DNA from 4 places in the Pantoea sp. B9002 genome. Region 1 is predicted to be linked to each of the others. Evidence: riboswitches for the same ligand, from Rfam matches in the RefSeq annotation. Region 1 holds a riboswitch; each other region holds the start of a gene.
The links. Region 1 has a riboswitch for thiamine pyrophosphate ahead of HX773_RS18460 (long-chain fatty acid--CoA ligase). Riboswitches for the same ligand answer to the same signal wherever they lie in the genome.
Positions count from the first base shown of each region.

Region 2: another riboswitch for thiamine pyrophosphate. It lies ahead of HX773_RS22875 (FAD-dependent oxidoreductase); the one in region 1 lies ahead of HX773_RS18460 (long-chain fatty acid--CoA ligase).
Region 3: another riboswitch for thiamine pyrophosphate. It lies ahead of thiC (phosphomethylpyrimidine synthase ThiC); the one in region 1 lies ahead of HX773_RS18460 (long-chain fatty acid--CoA ligase).
Region 4: another riboswitch for thiamine pyrophosphate. It lies ahead of thiM (hydroxyethylthiazole kinase); the one in region 1 lies ahead of HX773_RS18460 (long-chain fatty acid--CoA ligase).

Region 1 covers NZ_JACAPA010000037.1:65,408-69,955, forward strand. The annotation lists gene HX773_RS18455 (acyl-CoA reductase) at 1-856, opposite strand, end outside; gene HX773_RS18460 (long-chain fatty acid--CoA ligase) at 853-1,935, opposite strand; TPP riboswitch at 2,034-2,161, opposite strand; gene HX773_RS18465 (DksA/TraR family C4-type zinc finger protein) at 2,283-2,549, shown strand; gene HX773_RS18470 (YgdI/YgdR family lipoprotein) at 2,632-2,865, shown strand; gene HX773_RS18475 (YgdI/YgdR family lipoprotein) at 2,893-3,123, shown strand; gene HX773_RS18480 (sugar phosphate isomerase/epimerase) at 3,209-4,048, opposite strand; gene HX773_RS18485 (amidohydrolase) at 4,032-4,548, opposite strand, start outside.
Region 2 covers NZ_JACAPA010000054.1:50,872-55,419, forward strand. The annotation lists gene HX773_RS22865 (thiazole synthase) at 1-734, opposite strand, end outside; gene thiS (sulfur carrier protein ThiS) at 738-935, opposite strand; gene HX773_RS22875 (FAD-dependent oxidoreductase) at 919-1,863, opposite strand; TPP riboswitch at 1,993-2,112, opposite strand; gene HX773_RS22880 (6,7-dimethyl-8-ribityllumazine synthase) at 2,300-2,737, shown strand; gene HX773_RS22885 (MFS transporter) at 2,832-4,145, opposite strand; gene HX773_RS22890 (pirin family protein) at 4,333-4,548, opposite strand, start outside.
Region 3 covers NZ_JACAPA010000040.1:14,928-19,475, reverse strand. The annotation lists gene hemE (uroporphyrinogen decarboxylase) at 1-339, opposite strand, end outside; gene nudC (NAD(+) diphosphatase) at 379-1,152, opposite strand; gene rsd (sigma D regulator) at 1,241-1,747, shown strand; TPP riboswitch at 1,982-2,082, shown strand; gene thiC (phosphomethylpyrimidine synthase ThiC) at 2,173-4,095, shown strand; gene thiE (thiamine phosphate synthase) at 4,092-4,548, shown strand, end outside.
Region 4 covers NZ_JACAPA010000033.1:102,195-106,742, reverse strand. The annotation lists gene fbaB (class I fructose-bisphosphate aldolase) at 1-505, opposite strand, end outside; gene thiD (bifunctional hydroxymethylpyrimidine kinase/phosphomethylpyrimidine kinase) at 653-1,453, opposite strand; gene thiM (hydroxyethylthiazole kinase) at 1,450-2,235, opposite strand; TPP riboswitch at 2,269-2,364, opposite strand; gene HX773_RS16335 (OprD family outer membrane porin) at 2,632-4,029, shown strand; gene HX773_RS16330 (beta-N-acetylhexosaminidase) at 4,081-4,548, shown strand, end outside.

The DNA of each region.
Region 1 (4,548 bases):
CGTCATACGCCACGCGACGCGCCATCTCCGCGCCCTGACGTGCATTCAGCGCCGAACGCGCCACCATTCCGAAGCTAATTTTGTGGCCGTGCGGCAGAAAGCGCGTGGTAACCGGCAAACGCTGTTGGATCGCCGCCAGCGTTGAATTTCCGCCATAAGCCACCAGCGCATCGGGCTGACGCAGCCACGTTAGTTCGGTTTGCGCATCGCCGCCTTTCCACCACACCACCGCGATACATTCGCCGAGTTTTGGATCGATTTCCGCCAGCAACTGCGCGAACCAGCTTGCCATCAGCGGCTCATTGCCCGGCAATTTGCCGATGGTGCCCGCCTTGACCAGCAGACCGCAGATCAAACTCCACAGCGGCAAGCCCGGCACGTTGCCCGCCCAGATATGCATCAACAGTTGCGGGCCAAACGCGCGCGCAAAGCCGCCTTTGGGGCGCGGCTGGAAATCGTCGAGCATCTGCGGATCGGCGAAATCCTCCGCCAGAAAACGCTTCAGCTGCGGCTGACGAAAGGTTTTCAGATAGCCGGTGAGGCCAAGCCGCACCATTTCGGCATCGTAACCGGTGACGATGGGCAGCAGCTTTTCGGCTTTGATACGCAGTGGATGACGACGATCGAGCAGTCGCGCCACCGCTTCATCAATGATGGCGATGATCTGCGCGACACTCAGCTGATGAAGATAAGCGCGGGCGTTGGTGCGGATGCGCGCTGCGAGCGCCTTTATCTGCGCGTCATCAAGTTGCGGAACGCAAACCTCGAGGCGCTCGCCACGATGACTGAAACTCAGCGTATGCCACTGCACTTCATCAGCGGAAAGGCCCGGCAGGTGTCCGGCAACTTCCTTCACAGCGCCGCCTGCGCGCTGGCGAGAAACGCTTCCATGGTCAGCGAACAGCCTTTGGCATCAGCGCCGGTCGCACGTCCTAGCAGATGGAATCCGCCGGGCACCATCACGCCCGCATCTTCCGTTAACAAAGCCGAAACCGAGTTGAAATGCGCCAGATCGTGATGCACCAGCACGCCAACCTCTCCGTCCGGCACATCATCACCGGTGAGCGGATTGACCACGCGCGTGCGGATCCAGTGCGGCCCGGATTTCACCGGCGGGCAGCGCTCATTGCCCGCGTCGTAAAACTGCGTGCTGATTTCCGTCATACCGTACATGTTGATGCAGTGGGAACGCGGAATGCCGAAGGCGTGAGAGAGCGATGCGTAGAATTCCTCTGCGCCAATCTCGCGCGACTGGCCTTTGAAACCGCCGGTATCAAGAATGCGGCTGCCGGCAGGCAGCGCGAAACGGCGTTGCTGGCGCTGCATTTCATCCAGCAGATGCACGTAGCTGTAGCTGGCGCCCAGCAGCGCGTAGGGTTCGCCACCCGCTTCGGCCTGCTCCAGCGCACTGAACAGACGACTGGTTTCGAGGCCATGTTCGCCCACCATTACTTCACTGTCTGGCGTGCCACACTCCTTCATTGCCAGGTCAAGGTAAGTCGCCAGCGAGGAGTTCGGCATCGCCACGGTATCCGGGAACAAAATGCCCATGCGGATGCGTTCGCGGCCCGCCATAAAGCGACGGCGGAAGTTGAGCAGCATCGATTTTTTCCACACCTCCAGCGTCGGATGGTAGCTGCGCCCTTTTACCGTGCCGGTGGTGCCGCTGGTCATAAAGATCTCGGCAATTTGGTCGGTGGGACGGCAGCTGAGCGTCAGATCTTTGAAGGCATTAATCGGGATGGCGGGAATGTTGCGCCAGCTTTTCACCGTCAGCGGCGTACGTCCGCGCTGGATGGCGAAGCGGCGATAAGGTGGATTGTGTGCGAACTGATAAGCGAAGATTTCGAGGGCCAACTGATTGAAGTCGTCGTCTGAGCTATCTTCACGCTGCAGGAATGTCAGCAGAGCCTGGATGATGTGTGTTTCGTTCATGTGTCGCCACCTTTGCGATTGCGCAGAGACTCTCAGGCACGCCTGAAGAGCGCGAACTGTCCGCTACAAAGCACAAAGAGGGAATCAAGGCGCAATATCGCCCTGCGGTTCCGCATCCCTACGCCGGTATTAGCCGGATCAGGTTCGGAGGGTCACTACGTTGCCAACGCATACACGCCAGCCGGTAGAATCTCAGCCCCTTAACAGAGCACCCCTTGGAACAAGCCGCAGTCTAGGATGGCGCGCGATGATGTGTCAACCTTGTTAAATACGCGTGAAATTCTGCCCTGCCCGACATAAATCACAGCGTGTCTTATACTTTCACCATCAGTTTTTGGAGGTGAAGTATGGCTGGCGGTTGGTCAGAAGACGGGGCGGTGCACAAACAAATTGATGCCACGGTAGATGACGCGGTGGCCCGCGCCCGCGAAAATCTCGGTCATGGTGAAAGTGCGGAGTTTTGCGACGAGTGCGGCGAACCGATCCCGGAAGCACGTCGCGCGGCATTGGCTGGCGTGCGTTATTGCGTGAATTGCCAGAGCAAGATCGATAAAAAACAGGCGGCGATCAGCGCTTATAACCGCCGCGGAAGTAAGGATAGTCAGTTGAGATAACCCCGATTCCTGGCTGTTTTAGGAAAATGTTCTAAGCTATTTAGGTAGTTAAAACTTATTCCACTGAAAGGAACTCATCACGATGAAAAAAACAGTACTGACAACGGCATTTCTTGGCACTTTTATGGCAATGACTTTGACCGCTTGCTCTTCAAATCAGGCGATTAAGACCACCGACGGACGCACTATCGTGACGTCTGGTAAGCCGCAAATCGACAGTGACACGGGCCTTGTTTCTTACAAGGATGCGCAAACCGGTAAAACTGAGCAGATCAATCGCGACAAGATTACCAACATGAGCGAACTGGATAATTAATATCCTTTTAACAGCCTGGAGAGACTAATGAAAAAATCAATTTTGCTTTCTATTACTGCGCTTATTGCCCTGTCCGCACTGACCGGCTGTACGCGTACCTCGTACGCGATCCACACCAATGATGGACGTACCATCGTCACCGATGGCAAACCACAGGATGCCGAAACCGGCCTGCTGGGTTACGTCGATGCCAATGGTGTTAAGCAGCAAATGAATAAGAGTGACGTGAAAGAGATCTCTGAAATTCCTAAGAAATAATCTTCCCCACTTAAGCCGCCCGCTGTAGTGGATTTTCTCAACAGCGGTGCGGACTTAATGTTCTGAAATGCCTGATTCCCCCCGTCTAATGCTGCAATCCATCGATATACCTTTTACTCTCCCTCAGCACTTCAACAATCCGTTCCAGTTCTACTGGCGTATCACTGCGTACCGGCATGCTGTCAGCCAGTCGATGCATACGCAGCGGGATTTCCAGCGTACAGGGAATATCGTGCACAGCCAGTGACTTGATGAGCGGCTGATACTCTAATATGCCCTGCCCGATGGGCGGAAAGTGAAACTCTATGCCCTGCTTATATACATCTTTGATGTGACAATGCCGCATCTGCGGCAACAACTGCAGCATTTGCTTTATCGCATCAGCGTCGGATCTCAACGACACCATGTTGCCGGCATCGCCATTAAACGCTACAGCCGCGCTTCCCACCTCCCGCAACAGCTGTTCACCTTCGGCTGCCAGCGCAAACGCATCATAATTGTGGTCACCGCCATTTTCGATCAGTAAACAACAACCGGCCTGCTCAAGATGTGGCGCGATCTGGCGTAGATGACCCACCAACGCCGCATAATCCTCACGCTTTGCCGTGCAAGCGTTGAGCAACTTGACGCCAATCGCCTGAGCAAAACCGATGCGTGTTAGCATGTACTCGACCGCTTCGGGTCGAGCGAGGTTAAAGGTGCAACCGAGCGCCAGCGTTTTCAGTTGATGCTTGTCCAGCAGTGCACGGATGCGTTGCGCATTGGCCGGGCTAAACAGGCTGTCATCCAGATCACCCACATAGCCCTGGTTGTAGGCCAGCTCCACATAGTCGTAGCCCAACTCGCGAATAATAGCGAAAGCGAGATCCATATCGTGCCCGTCGAAAATAGAGGTGTTAACACCGAGCTTAAGCGGATTGGACATAGCGAACGTTCTCCTTATGCTGTTTTGGGGTGGTTTGCAGTGCCGGGCGGTAATAACGCAGCGCGTTGTCATAGAACAAGCGGTATTGCATGTCGTAAGGCAGATGCTCAACCATCTTTTTGAAACCGGTATATAAGTTGTCAAAGCTGACGCACAGCCCATCGACCGGGAAATTGCTGGCGAACATGCAGCGACGAGTGCCGAACATCGCCAGAGTATTGCGTACAATCCCCTGATTACGTGCCACGCTCCACGGATAATCTGGCTCACCTAAGCCAGAAATTTTCACCGCGACATTTTCATATTCAGCCAGCGATCCCATCGCCTGTCGCCATGCTGCAAGGCCTTCTTCACTGCGGTCAGCTGGTAAGCCGGTGTGATTGAGAATTATTGTGGTATGAGGAAAGTCTCGCGCTAATCGGCACGCTTCATCCAGATGCCACCACGGCGTTTGTAGATCGAAATGCAACGCATATTTCTCCAGTACGGCATAGCCGCAG
Region 2 (4,548 bases), on a different contig from region 1:
ATCGGCGTGGACGCGGCGGCCATATCGCGCTTCTCCATCAGTCCGGCAGCGCGCGCGGCCTGTCCGGCTTCAATCGCCAGCCGGAAAGCGTTGGCCATGCCGATCGGATCGCCGGCTTTGGCGACGGCGGTGTTAAGCAGAATGCCATCGAAGCCCATCTCCATCGCCTGAGCCGCCTGCGACGGCGCGCCAATGCCAGCATCAATGATCAGTGGAATATCGCTGAACCACGCACGCATGGCGCGCAGGCCGTCGATGTTGCGCAAACCCTGGCCAGAACCAATCGGCGCGCCCCACGGCATCAACAGTTCGCAACCCGCCGCCAGCAGCTTTTCGCCGACGATCAGATCTTCGGTGGTGTACGGAAACACCTGAAAACCCTCTGCGCTGAGGATGCGCGCGGCTTCCACCAGCGCGAAAGGATCCGGTTGCAGCGTGTCGGCGTGACCAATCACTTCCAGCTTGATCCACGCGGTGTTGAACAGTTCGCGCGCCATGTGCGCGGTAGTGACGGCTTCCTTCACCGTGTGACAACCGGCGGTATTCGGTAACACACGGATGTTAAGTCCGGTCAGCAGTTCGCGGAAAGCCGCGCCCGCCGCGCCTTCGCGCCGTAAACTAACGGTGATGATGTCGGTACCGGAGGCGGCAATCGCCTGCTGCAAAATGGCAGGCGACGGATAGCCGGCGGTGCCGAGCAGAAAGCGTGATTGCGGTTTAAAATCGTAAAACATCGCTTAACCTCCCTGCATCGGTGACAGCACTTCGAGCTGGCAACCTTCATCCAGCCGCTGCGTGTCGTACTGACTTTTTGGCACAAACGCACCGTTGTAGGCGGTGGCGACGCAGGCCACATCAATTTGCTGCTCGATCAGCAATTCGCTCAGGCTCGTTGCCTGGGTGCTGATGGCGCGGCCGTTAAGCTGAATATTCATTGTTGAGTTCCCCAGAAATGCGCTGCATCAGCTGCTCTGCCAACATGGGTGCCAGCAGAAAACCGTGGCGATACATGCCGTTGAGATAAAAGGTGTGATTGTGATAGTGGATTTCCGGCAGATTTGCCGGATAAGCCGGACGCAACCCGCTGCCGCTCTCAATCACGCGTGCTTCGGCTAAGGCGGGATGAATGGCGTAGGCGGCGCTGAGCAGCTCCATCATGGCGCGCGCGCTGATGGCGCTGGCATCGTCGCTCTCAATCATGGTGGCGCCGAGCATAAAGTGGCCGCCGCGACGCGGCACCAGATAGCAGGGAAAACGCGGATGCAGCAGACGAATCGGGCGGGAAAACTGCACTTCATCGCTGTGCAGAATCAGCATCTCGCCGCGTACCGCACGCAGGCGCGGCAGTTGCGGCGCAGCGTGGATGCCGCGACAATCGATAATCTGGCCGCCTTGTGCGTGGTTGCTGAATGACACGCCGCGCGCGATCAGCGCGTCACGCATCTCCTGCAACGCCAGACGCGGATCGAGATGCGCCTCACCGGCGAAAAAAAGACCGCGCGCAAAGCGCCCTTCCAGCGCCGGTTCGATGTCGGCGGGTTCGACCCATTGATGCTGCTCAGTCATGCGGGCGAAACGGTTGAGTTCCTGGCTATCGCGCGGCGGTGCAACCACTAACGTGCCCTGATGCTCGACGCTGCTGACGCGCTGTTGCCACCATGCGGCAGCATGTTGCCCAAGAGTGATGACGTCACGCGGTGCACTTTCGGCTTCACACCAGGGCGCGAGCATGCCGCCAGCAAACCACGATGCCGGGCGGCGCGCGTCATCGCCAATCACCTCGACGTCTTCGCCGCGTTCCGCCAGCAAAGTGGCTACACACAAACCCGCCACGCCGCAGCCGAGTACGCTCCAGCGGCTCACAGCGCCGGTTCCAGGATGTTCAAACAGGGGGAATTCACATCGGCCTCTCAGTGTTAGCTGAGACCCGCAGATACAGGAGAAGGGAAATGGCGCATCCATCGAGCTTGCCTGAGCGCCAGACAGCCCAATGAAAAAGACTGTCAGTCTTCCTACGCCAGTATCAACTGGGTCAGGTTCAAAGGGTCGCTAAGCCGCGCAGTGCGCTATTAGCCTCTCAGTCTCTTTGGCGAGACTCCCCCGACGCGTCTATTTGTATTGCAGGCGCTGGTCGCCGTCAAGCGCGGAATAACCTGACGGTTTACAGGGAAATAAGCAGCAAGGCATTTATCGCTACCTGGGCTTTGTGGATCACAAACGTAACATATGGTATACAAACACATTATTGCTGAGAGTGGATTTCTCTCTAATTTTATAAACAGGTGATGTCGGAATAACCATGAACAATATTAAAATTGCATTTATTAAAGCCGGCTGGCACAAAGAAATTGTCCATAATGCCTTGGTGGGTTTTGAAAAAGAATTAGCCGATCAATCCGTTGAAGCGGAATTAAAAGTGCTGGAAGTGCCTGGTGCATTTGAAATGCCGCTGCTGGCAAAGCGTCTGGCCGAAACCGGCAAGTACGATGCGATTGTCTGCGCCGCGCTGGTGGTTGACGGCGGTATCTATCGCCATGATTTCGTTGCCGCTGCGGTAGTTGATGGCCTGATGAATGTGCAGCTGACCACCAACGTACCGGTGTTCTCCGTTTCATTAACCCCACATAATTTCCAGCCGGTTGATGTTATCGAAAACTTCTATACCGAGCATTTCATTAAGAAAGGCAAAGAAGCGGCGCGCGCGGTGCTGGCTATTCACAATCTTTCAATTGATTGATGCATTAAAAAGGGAGCACCTCAGCAGGCGCTCCCTTTTTATTAATTATGCCTTTCAACAGTTAATATTCAGAATAGTGCCAGCCTCGCTTGATTCAATGTTTCACACTCATCAAATGATTACTCTTCATATCTCGGCGCGTTTCAGACGGATTGATATCGCACTCCTTAGGCAGCATTAGCGTAAAGATTCCGGCAATCACCAGCGAACCCGCCAGCCAGCAGATCGCCACGTTTTGGCTATACAGCAGCGTCATGATCCCGACTAAGTACGGTCCGCAGAATCCGCCCAGATTACCCAAGCCATTGATCACGCCGCGCGCGCTGCCCGCCACTTCCGGCGCAGCGATACGTCCGGGAATCGACCAGAACGGGCTGGTTGCCGCTTTAAGGAAGAAGCCGCACACCACCAGCGCGATATAAGCCGCCACCACGTTGTCATGCAAGACCACCGACGCCAGCAACGCGGCGGCAAAGCAGAACAGCGACACCATCACCCACAAACGGCGCTTGCCGGTGCGATCGCTTAACCATGAAATGGCGTAGATGCCGAGCACCGTCGCGACAAAAGGAATCGCCGCCAGCAGGCCAACGCCCGCCATATTGGTGCCGGTGAGATTTTTCAGGATACTCGGCAGCCACAGCGTGTAACCGTAATCACCGGTTTGATAGAAGAAATTGAGCGCCACTAATTTCATCAAACCCGAGTTGCGAAACACCGCTTTCAACGGCGCTTTGCTGACCGGTGCCTTTTGCAGATGCTGGGCCTTTTCGCGCGCCAGTTCGCGCAGCAGATACTCCTTTTCACGCGCCGGTAACCAGCGCGCGTCCTCTGGACGATCGGCGATCACCAGCCACCACACCAGCAGCACCACCGCAGAAAGCAGGCCTTCGATAATGAACAGCCAGCGCCAGTCCAGCACATTAATGATGTAACCCGATATCGGCGCGGTAAACATGCCGCCTAACGGCGCAAACATCATGACAAAGGCATTGGCGCGACCCAGCTCTTTTTCCGGGAACCAGTTGCTGACCATGGTTAACACCACCGGCAGCATGCCACCTTCGGAAATCCCCAGCACGAAACGCAGCGCCAACAGCTGATAGTGATTGGTGACAAAACCGGTGGCGATGGAGACTACCATCCACGCGGCCAGCGACCAGGCAATAAAGCGTTTGCCGCTGCCATTCACCGCAATACGTCCACCCGGCACCTGTAAAAACAGATAGCCGATAAAGAAGATGCCGCTGACCACGCCGGCCATTTGGCTGGTGATCGCCAAATCCTGGTCCATGCCGCCAGGCAGCGCAAAGCTGATATTGACGCGATCCATGAATGAGACAATGCAGGTGATAAGAATTGGGGCGATGACGCGATACCAGCGCGTTCCGGGGATTTTTTCTTGCATGCTGCCCTCTCCATGTTAAGCCGTGATGCTTAGGTTCATTGGCTAACTATTAAAGAGAGTAAGGAAATAATTATTGCGATCTTAATCACTGCAATTAATGTTAAGAAAAAGTGTTACATACGCTGTGATCGCGCATAAAAAAAAGCAGCACGATGGCTCGCACTGCTCTTTGACCGCTTTTTAATCATTAACGCTGTGGATGATTCACTTCCAGCGGACGCAGATCAAACACCAGCACTTCCGCATCATCACCGTTAGCGAACTGCAGCGCGCTTTCGTTGCGAACGCGTGCGCCGTCGCCTTCTTTGAACGTCACGCCGTTCACTTCGATGCTGCCGCGTGCCACGTGAATGTAGGCGTAACGATCGGTATCCAGCGCGAGGGTTTGCTGCTCGACGCCGTC
Region 3 (4,548 bases), on a different contig from region 1:
CGGCAGCTTGTCGACATCCGCACGGCAGGTGATTGGATTGGAGAAGCGCGGGCCTTCGCCGGTCTCAAAGTAGAGCCCAAGTCCCATCGCATCTGGAATGGTGAGGATATCGCTGAAGAGGATTGCCGCATCCAGCGCATAGCGACGCAGCGGTTGCAGCGTGACTTCACACGCCAGCTCAGCATTCTTACACAGCGACATAAAATCACCGGCTTCAGCGCGCGTGGCTTTGTACTCCGGCAAATAGCGCCCGGCTTGTCGCATCATCCATACCGGCGTGACATCTACCGGCTGACGTAACAGGGCGCGCAGATAACGATCGTTCTTCAGTTCACTCATAATGGGCTCTCTCATGCTAAGGCCGGCAGTGTAGCATTTTCACGCCGCGCTGGCGCGACACAGGGCAACGGTATCTTCAATCAGGCGACGCGCCACCGTACCAGGCGGCGGCAACAGCGGCAGATCGTCATAGCGATACCAACCGGCATCCAGCAGCTCTTTGCCGTCGTGTTGCAGATCGCCGCCGTCATATTCCGCCATATACGCCATCATCAGAGAGTGCGGGAACGGCCACGGCTGCGAGGTAACGTAACGCACGTTTTTTACCCGCACATTGCTCTCCTCCATTACTTCCCGCGCAACCGCTTGTTCTAAGGTTTCGCCCACTTCGACGAAGCCCGCCAGCACGGTGTAGATGTTGTTACGGTGGCGCGCATGATTGGCGAGCAGGATCTCATCGCCACGGCGGATAGCCACGATGATGCACGGCGCAATTTGCGGGTAATAGCGCTCGCGGCAGTGATTGCACAAACAAGCGAACTCGCGTTTGCTGATGTGCATCTCATGGCCGCAATAGCCGCACCAGCGATGCGAGCGGTAAAACTCCGCCAGCTGCACGCCACGTCCGGCGATTTGGAACAGGCCGACATCCTCATCAATCAGTTGGCGCACGGAGCCCATGCTATCCGGACGCGATTCGCGTACCAGCCAGACATTCTCGCCCTGCCACTCGCCGATCAAAATCGCGTTGCTGCCGTTGAGGCCAAAATCGGTGGCTAAGCCATGCGGCAATTCGCCCTGCGGCAACCAAAGTTTTTGCTCATGGCTGACAACCCACCATCCAGCGTCTAAGCTTGAGATCTCACGTTGCATCTTAATCGTTGTCCTTAGCGTCAAATCGCACGCTGAAATCCTAATATTAAGTTTGTAATAAACAACTATAACCTACCTGGAGCCCCATATGCTTAACCAGTTAGAGAACCTGACAGAGCGTGTTGGCGGCGGAAATGAATTGGTTGATTCATGGCTGCGCGCCCGTCGACAGCTGCTCGTCACTTACTACGAGCTTATTGGCATGAAGCCACAAAAAGATGCGTTATCCACGCTGGATGAACAGGCGCTGGATGCATTTTGTCACAACCTGGTGGATTACCTGTCTACTGGCCATTTCAGCGTGTATGAACACATCATTAGTGAGATGCAGGGTGATAGCCCATTAATCGTGGCCGCGCAGATTTATCCGGCACTTGAGGCGAATACCGACCGCATCATGCAGCTCTACGACAGCCATCTGCAGCAAGCGATTAACGATGATAATTGCGTGGATTTTCAAACCGCACTCTCCGAAGTCGGCGAAGTGCTGGAATCGCGCTTTACGCTGGAAGATAAGCTGGTGCAGCTCGCCTGGGACAACCAGCTGGCGCGTCCGCCGGTTGCCAACGACAGTATCATCGCCCGCCCGGCTTAACATCCCGAAGATGTAAAAAACTTGTTATTCAAGAAAAGCCCTCTTATGCTGAACGGGCTTTTTTTAATGCCTCTTCCTGAACCTGAAGAGTCAAATTTTGCGATATAAGCGTAGCGTGCGCAGCGAGTTCACGCTCGGACAGCGCGCAGGGACCGGAGCGTACACGTAGTACGTGACGGTCACGAGCACTGCCCGGGCGTGACATAGCAAGCAAAGTAGCTTATATCGTAAAACACCAACTTGTCGGAGTGCCCTTCGGGGCTGAGACCGTTAATTCGGGATCCGCGGAACCTGATCAGGTTAGTACCTGCGAAGGGAACAAGAGTAGACATTATCAGCACGGTGCATGTTGGCGCCCGGCACCGTACCTGTTACTCCTTCCGAACTCTGGACAAGCAACTTCCAACCTTTACCGGAAACTTGCTATGTCTGCTAAAACTTCTCGTCGTGAACAACGCGCTCAGGCGCAAGAATTTATCGATTCCCTGCAGGGAACCGCTTTCCCCAACTCCAAACGTATCTGGATCACCGGCAGCCGCGCGGATATTCGCGTGCCGATGCGTGAGATACAGCTCAGTCCGACACACATTGGCGGCAGCAAAGAGAATCCGCGCTATGAGCCGAATGAAGCGGTGCCGGTTTACGACACCGCCGGTGCTTATGGCGATCCTCAAGCCACTATTGATGTGCATCAGGGGCTCGCAAGACTGCGCGCCAACTGGATCGAAGAACGCGGTGACAGCGAAACCATCCACCAGCTGAGTTCCAGTTACACTCAGCAGCGTCTGGCGGATGAAGGCCTCGACCATCTGCGTTTTGAGCATCTGCCGCAACCGCGCCGTGCCAAAGCGGGTCACCGGGTTACTCAACTGCACTATGCGCGGCAGGGCATCATCACGCCGGAGATGGAGTTTATTGCGCTGCGTGAAAACATGGGCCGCGAGCGTATTCGCGGTGAAGTGCTGCTACAGCAGCATCCGGGCCACAGTTTTGGCGCTAACTTGCCGGAAAATATCACCGCGGAATTTGTCCGTCAGGAAGTCGCCAGCGGCCGCGCCATCATCCCCTCTAACATCAACCATCCCGAATCCGAACCGATGATTATCGGCCGCAACTTCCTGGTGAAGGTGAATGCCAACATTGGCAACTCTGCGGTGAGCTCATCAATTGAAGAGGAAGTGGAGAAGCTGGTGTGGTCAACGCGCTGGGGCGCAGACACCGTGATGGATCTCTCTACTGGCCGCTACATCCATGAAACGCGTGAGTGGATTTTGCGTAACAGCCCGGTGCCGATTGGTACGGTGCCGATTTATCAGGCGTTGGAGAAAGTGAACGGCATTGCAGAAGATCTCAACTGGGAGATTTTCCGCGACACGCTTCTGGAGCAGGCGGAACAAGGCGTTGACTACTTCACCATTCACGCCGGCGTGCTGCTGCGCTATGTGCCGATGACGGCCAAACGCCTGACCGGCATTGTGTCGCGCGGCGGCTCGATTATGGCGAAATGGTGCCTGTCCCATCACACCGAAAGCTTCCTCTATCTGCACTTCCGCGAGATTTGTGAAATTTGTGCCGCCTACGATGTGGCGCTGTCGCTCGGCGACGGCCTGCGTCCCGGTTCGATTCAGGATGCCAACGATGAGGCGCAATTTGCTGAACTGCATACGCTGGGCGAACTGACCAAAATCGCCTGGGAATACGATGTGCAGGTGATGATTGAAGGTCCGGGCCATGTGCCGATGCAGATGATTCGTCGCAATATGACCGAACAGCTTGAGCACTGTCACGAAGCCCCGTTTTACACGCTTGGCCCGCTCACCACCGATATCGCGCCCGGCTATGACCATTTCACTTCCGGCATCGGCGCGGCCATGATTGGCTGGTTCGGCTGCGCCATGCTGTGTTACGTGACGCCGAAAGAGCACCTCGGTTTGCCGAATAAAGAGGATGTGAAGCAAGGGCTGATCACTTACAAGATCGCCGCACACGCAGCGGATCTGGCGAAAGGTCATCCCGGCGCACAGATCCGCGACAATGCGATGTCGAAAGCGCGTTTTGAATTCCGCTGGGAAGATCAGTTCAATCTGGCGCTCGATCCACACACCGCACGCGCCTATCACGATGAAACCCTGCCGCAGGAATCGGGAAAAGTGGCGCACTTCTGCTCGATGTGCGGCCCGAAATTCTGCTCGATGAAAATTACGCAGGAAGTGCGTGAGTTTGCCGCCCGCCAACAGGCTGAAGCTCAGCCGATTGAGATGGGTATGGCGCAAATGTCGGACGCCTTTCGCAATCGTGGCGGCGAGATCTATCACGCTGCCGATACCCTTAAAGAGGAAAATGTATGACCAACGCCTTTCCTGCCACGGCCCCAAAACTGGGGCTGTATCCGGTTGTTGATAGCGTGGAATGGATCGCGCGCTTGCTGGAAGCCGGTGTGCGCACCATACAGCTGCGCATCAAAGATTGTGAAGATCATGAGGTGGAAGATGCGGTGCGCGAGGCAATTGCACTCGGCAAACAGTATCGCGCTCGCCTGTTTATCAATGATTACTGGCGCTTAGCCATTAAATATCACGCTTATGGCGTGCACCTCGGCCAGGAAGATCTCGATGTGGCCGATCTGGCGGCCATTCGTGAGGCAGGATTGCGTCTGGGTTTATCGACGCATGACGATGCCGAGCTGGATCGGGCTTTGGCACTGCGCCCTTCTTACATTGCGCTTGGCCACATCTATCCTACGCAAACCAAAGACATGCCTTCTGCGCCGCAGGGCGTGGTGGAGTTGAAACGCCACCTGA
Region 4 (4,548 bases), on a different contig from region 1:
AGATGGTGGCGCCAACCGCCACCGCGCCCAGATTGAAAGCCTGTTCCACGCTGGCGTACAGCGTCTGATCGTATTGCGTCGGATAACTCAAGGTTTCGTTGTGATTCAGCTTCACCATAAACGGAATGCGGTGCGCGTAGCGACGTGAAACCGAAGCCAGCACGCCGTAGGTGGAGGCGACGCAGTTACAGCCGGCTTCAATCGCCAGCTCAACGATGTTTTTCGGATCGAAATAAGCCGGATTGGCCGCAAAGGATGCGCCCGCCGAGTGCTCAACGCCCTGATCGACTGGCAAAATCGATAAATAGCCGGTGCCCGCTAAACGTCCGGTGTTGTACAGCGTTTGCATGTTACGCAGTACGGTGGGAGAACGATTGTTGTCGATCATCACGCGATCAACATAATCCGCGCCTGGTAAATAGAGGCTATCCGCTGGAATGGTCATGCAGCGATGTTGAAGAAGGCTGTCCGCCTCTTTGCCCAATAACTGTACGATGTCCGTCATGTTCGCTCCTGATAAATGGCTGGATTGGAACCGGCCGTTGCCGATTCGCCCCCAACAGCCTGGACCGGAATGCGCCAGGCTGGCAAATTGCTGACTCCATTTTTCAGACGGATGCGCAGTGAAAAAGCGGCAATCTGGCGTTACGCCCTACCACCATTGATGGAAATGGTGCACCGGCCCAATGCCTTTACCGACCTCCAGCGAATCGGCGTGCAGCAGCGCCTGTTGCAGCCAGGCTTTGGCTTCAGCCACCGTTGCCGCCCAGTCATCATGACGCGGACGCAACGCCGCCAGCGCCGCAGAAAGCGAGCATCCGGTGCCGTGCGTGTGGCGCGTATTGACGCGTGGCGCGGTAAAGCGCTGACGTCCGTCGCGGGTAATCAGCCAATCCGGGCTTTCAGCATCGCTAAGATGTCCGCCTTTCATCAGCACCGCTTCGCAGCCGAGATCGAGCAGCGCATCGCCCTGCTGCAACATGATTTTCTCATCTTGCGCCATCGCGCGTCCCAGCAGTGCGGCGGCTTCCGGCAGATTTGGCGTGATCAGCGATACCTGCGGCAGCAGCAATTCGCGCACGCTGGCCACCGCATCCGGCGACAGCAGCGCATCGCCGCTTTTGGCAATCATCACCGTATCCAGCACCACAAACGGCAGGCTGGCCCGTTTCAGCCGCTCGGCGACCACTTCGACAATCGCGGTTTCGGACAGCATGCCAATCTTCGCGGCATCGATGCGCACATCATCCAGCACCGAATCGAGCTGTGCGCCAACAAAATCAGGTTCGATGCGATACACCGACTGCACGCCGCAGGTGTTCTGCGCCACCAGCGCGGTGATCACGCTGGTGCCATAAGCGCCCAGCGCGGAGAAAGCTTTGAGGTCGGCCTGAATACCGGCGCCGCCGCTCGGATCGGTGCCGGCAATAGTCAATGCGTTGATGCGTTTCATGCCTCTACCTCCAGCGTCCACAGCGTATCGAGGAAGGCGGCGGCAAAGCTGCCCGGCCCGGCGACCTGGCGAGCTGTCTGCTCACCCGCTAGCGACATCACGCGGCAGGCCGCAGCGACATGCTGCAGGCGATCGCCCGGCAAGCTGGTGCATGCGGCAACCACCGCCGACAGTGCGCAGCCGGTGCCGACCACGCGCGTCATCAGCGGGCTGCCGCCGGGGATGGCGAATGTCTGCGCGCCATCGGTGACGTAATCCACTTCACCGGTCACCGCCACAATGGTTTGGCAATCACGCGCCAGCTGCTGGGCGGCACTCAGCGCGGCATCGGCCTGATGCAGGCTGTCAACACCGCGTCCGCCGGTGGCCTGATGCGCCAGCGCAAGAATTTCTGAGGCGTTACCGCGAATCGCCGCCGGTTGCAGGCTGAGCAACTGTTGGCAGAAGGCGGTGCGCAGGGATAATGCGCCGACCGCCACCGGATCCAGCGTCCACGGCGTGCCTGCGCTTTGCGCCGCCTGCACCGCCGCCAGCATTGCATCACGACGATCGCGCGTTAAGGTGCCAACGTTGATCAACAACGCATCGGCAAAACCGGCGAACTGCGCCGCTTCTTCGGGATCGATTACCATCGCGGGCGAAGCTTGCAGTGCCAGCAGCACGTTGGCGGTAAAGGTTTGCACCACGTCATTGGTCATGCAGTGCACCAGCGGCGCTTGCTGACGCAGCAGTTGCAGAGAGTGCGCGAGTTGCGCGGGGGAAAGAAGGTCAGGCTGTTTCATAAGGCTCCCAACCGGCGATCAAGAAGGCGAATGCGGTCAGGCATCTGACTTCCCTACGCTGGCATTATCCAGATCAGGTCAGCGGGTGTATCTCAGCCCTGTATTAGAGGGGCACCCCGAGTCAAAACTACGTTGGCGAGCATAGGCAACAAGCCAGATGAAAGCAAGCAGTCGCCCCTTTCTCTGGAACCGGATCGCAAAGTTACACATTACAGGCTCCTCTAACTGATTGATTAAATTCCTTAAAAAACCCCTATTTTTGCGTGCCATGTCATACTTTGTAATAAATCCCATTGATAATTCGCGTCGCGAAAAATAGCATCCCCGGCAACTTGTTTCATGACGAAACAATACGGATTTATTAATTGTTTATGGAAGCATCACGGAGGATTTGCTATGCGTCGGATTCCACGCGCGCCGCTCTCTGCGGCAATTATCTCTGCCCTGTTTGCCGGTGCTTTTGTGCCGGTTCCCTCCGCCCACGCCGCGGGTTTTGTCGAAGACTCCACACTCTCTGGCAATCTGTTTTACTGGCAACGCCAGCGCGATCGCAAAGAGATGGATCCGCAAAAAGGCTCGTACGGTCAGTACGATGCCAATCTGCATCACGCCTCTGCTAACGCCAATCTCGACTTCTCATCCGGTTATGCCGGTGATGTGATAGGCCTCGATCTGGCGGCATTTGGCGCGCTGGAGCTAAGCAACGGCGGCCCGGCGGCACCGAATGAAATTGGTTTCAGCAATGCCCGTACGCGCTGGGATGAGGACTGGAGCGGAGATAAGAGCGGCTTAAGTCTTTATAAAGCGGCAATCAAGGCAAAATGGCAGGAAAACTGGCTGCGCGCAGGCTATCTGCAACCCACCGGACAGACGCTGCTGGCACCGCACTGGAGCTTCCTGCCCGGCACCTATCGCGGCGTTGAAGCCGGCACCACCTTTGATTTTAGCGACGCCGGCGCCCTTTCCGTCTCCTGGATGTGGACAGACGAATACAAAGCGCCGTGGTATCGCGACATGTACAACTTCCGCAAAGCCGATGGCGTAACGGAGATTCCGTGGCTGCAATCCTTTGGTGCCAAATATGATTTCAAAAACTCGCTGGTGCTGGAAGGCGCATACGGTCAGGCGGCGAATTACATGGATCAGTATTTTGCCAAAGCCTCTTATCAGCTGCCGCTGGCCGATGCACCGCTGCGCACTAGCTATCAGTTTTACGGCGCGAAGGATCGTGACAACAGCGGCGTTGGCCAGGTCAACGATGTTTACGATGGCCTCGCGTGGCTGCAGGCGCTGACGTTCGGCTACACGCTCGGCGCGTTTGATTTCCGCCTCGAAGGCACATGGGTAAAAGCCGAAGGTAATCAGGGCTTCTTCCTGCAACGTATGACGCCGTCTTACGCCAGCTCGAATGGCCGCATGGATGTGTGGTGGGATTCCCGCTCGGACTGGAACGCCAACGGTGAGAAAGCGCTCTTCGCTGGTGTGATGGTCGATCTGGGACACTGGCAATTACCGGGCTGGCAGGTCGGTACATCATACGCCTACGGTTGGGACGCGAAGCCTTCCACCAATCCCCTCTATGACCAAAACCAGCGCCTGAAAGAGTCCGCGTGGAGCCTCGACATGGTTTACACCATCCAGCAAGGCCGCGCCAAAGACACCCAATTCAAACTGCACTACACCCGCTACGACAATCACAGCGATCTTCCCAGCTATAGCGGTGGTTACGGCAACATCTTCCAGGACGAGAAAGACATCAAATTTATGGTCGTCGCGCCATTCACCCTGTTTTGACCCCGATCTGGCAGGAGCCAGAGACTTACCTCCGTGGAGAAGGATAACAGCATGAAAAAGTTAAAAATCAGTTTACTGGCGCTGAGCGTGATGGGCCTTGCCGCCTGCAGTTCATCCCCGCGCAGTAATCAGCAGGTTGTCGACCAAATCAGCCAGTTCGGCGTGCAGTATCAGGTCACTGACAACCAGGCGGCGGATCACGGCGTGAACTGCGCGAAACTCGGTGCCGATTGGGCATCCTGCAATACCGCCACCATCACGCTGACCAACAACGGCCCGGCGCTCACTAGTAAAAACTGGGCGATCTACATGAGCAACGTGCACGAAACGCTGCGGGTGGATAACGATCAGTTCAAAATGACCCATATCGTCGGCGATTTAACCCGTCTTGAACCGACGGAAAAATTCAAAGGTATCGCGGCTGGCGAGTCGATTGAGATCCCTATCGTCAACGAATACTGGCAGCTGTTTATCACCGACGTGATGCCACGCTGGTATGTCACCGCCGCCAATGCCACA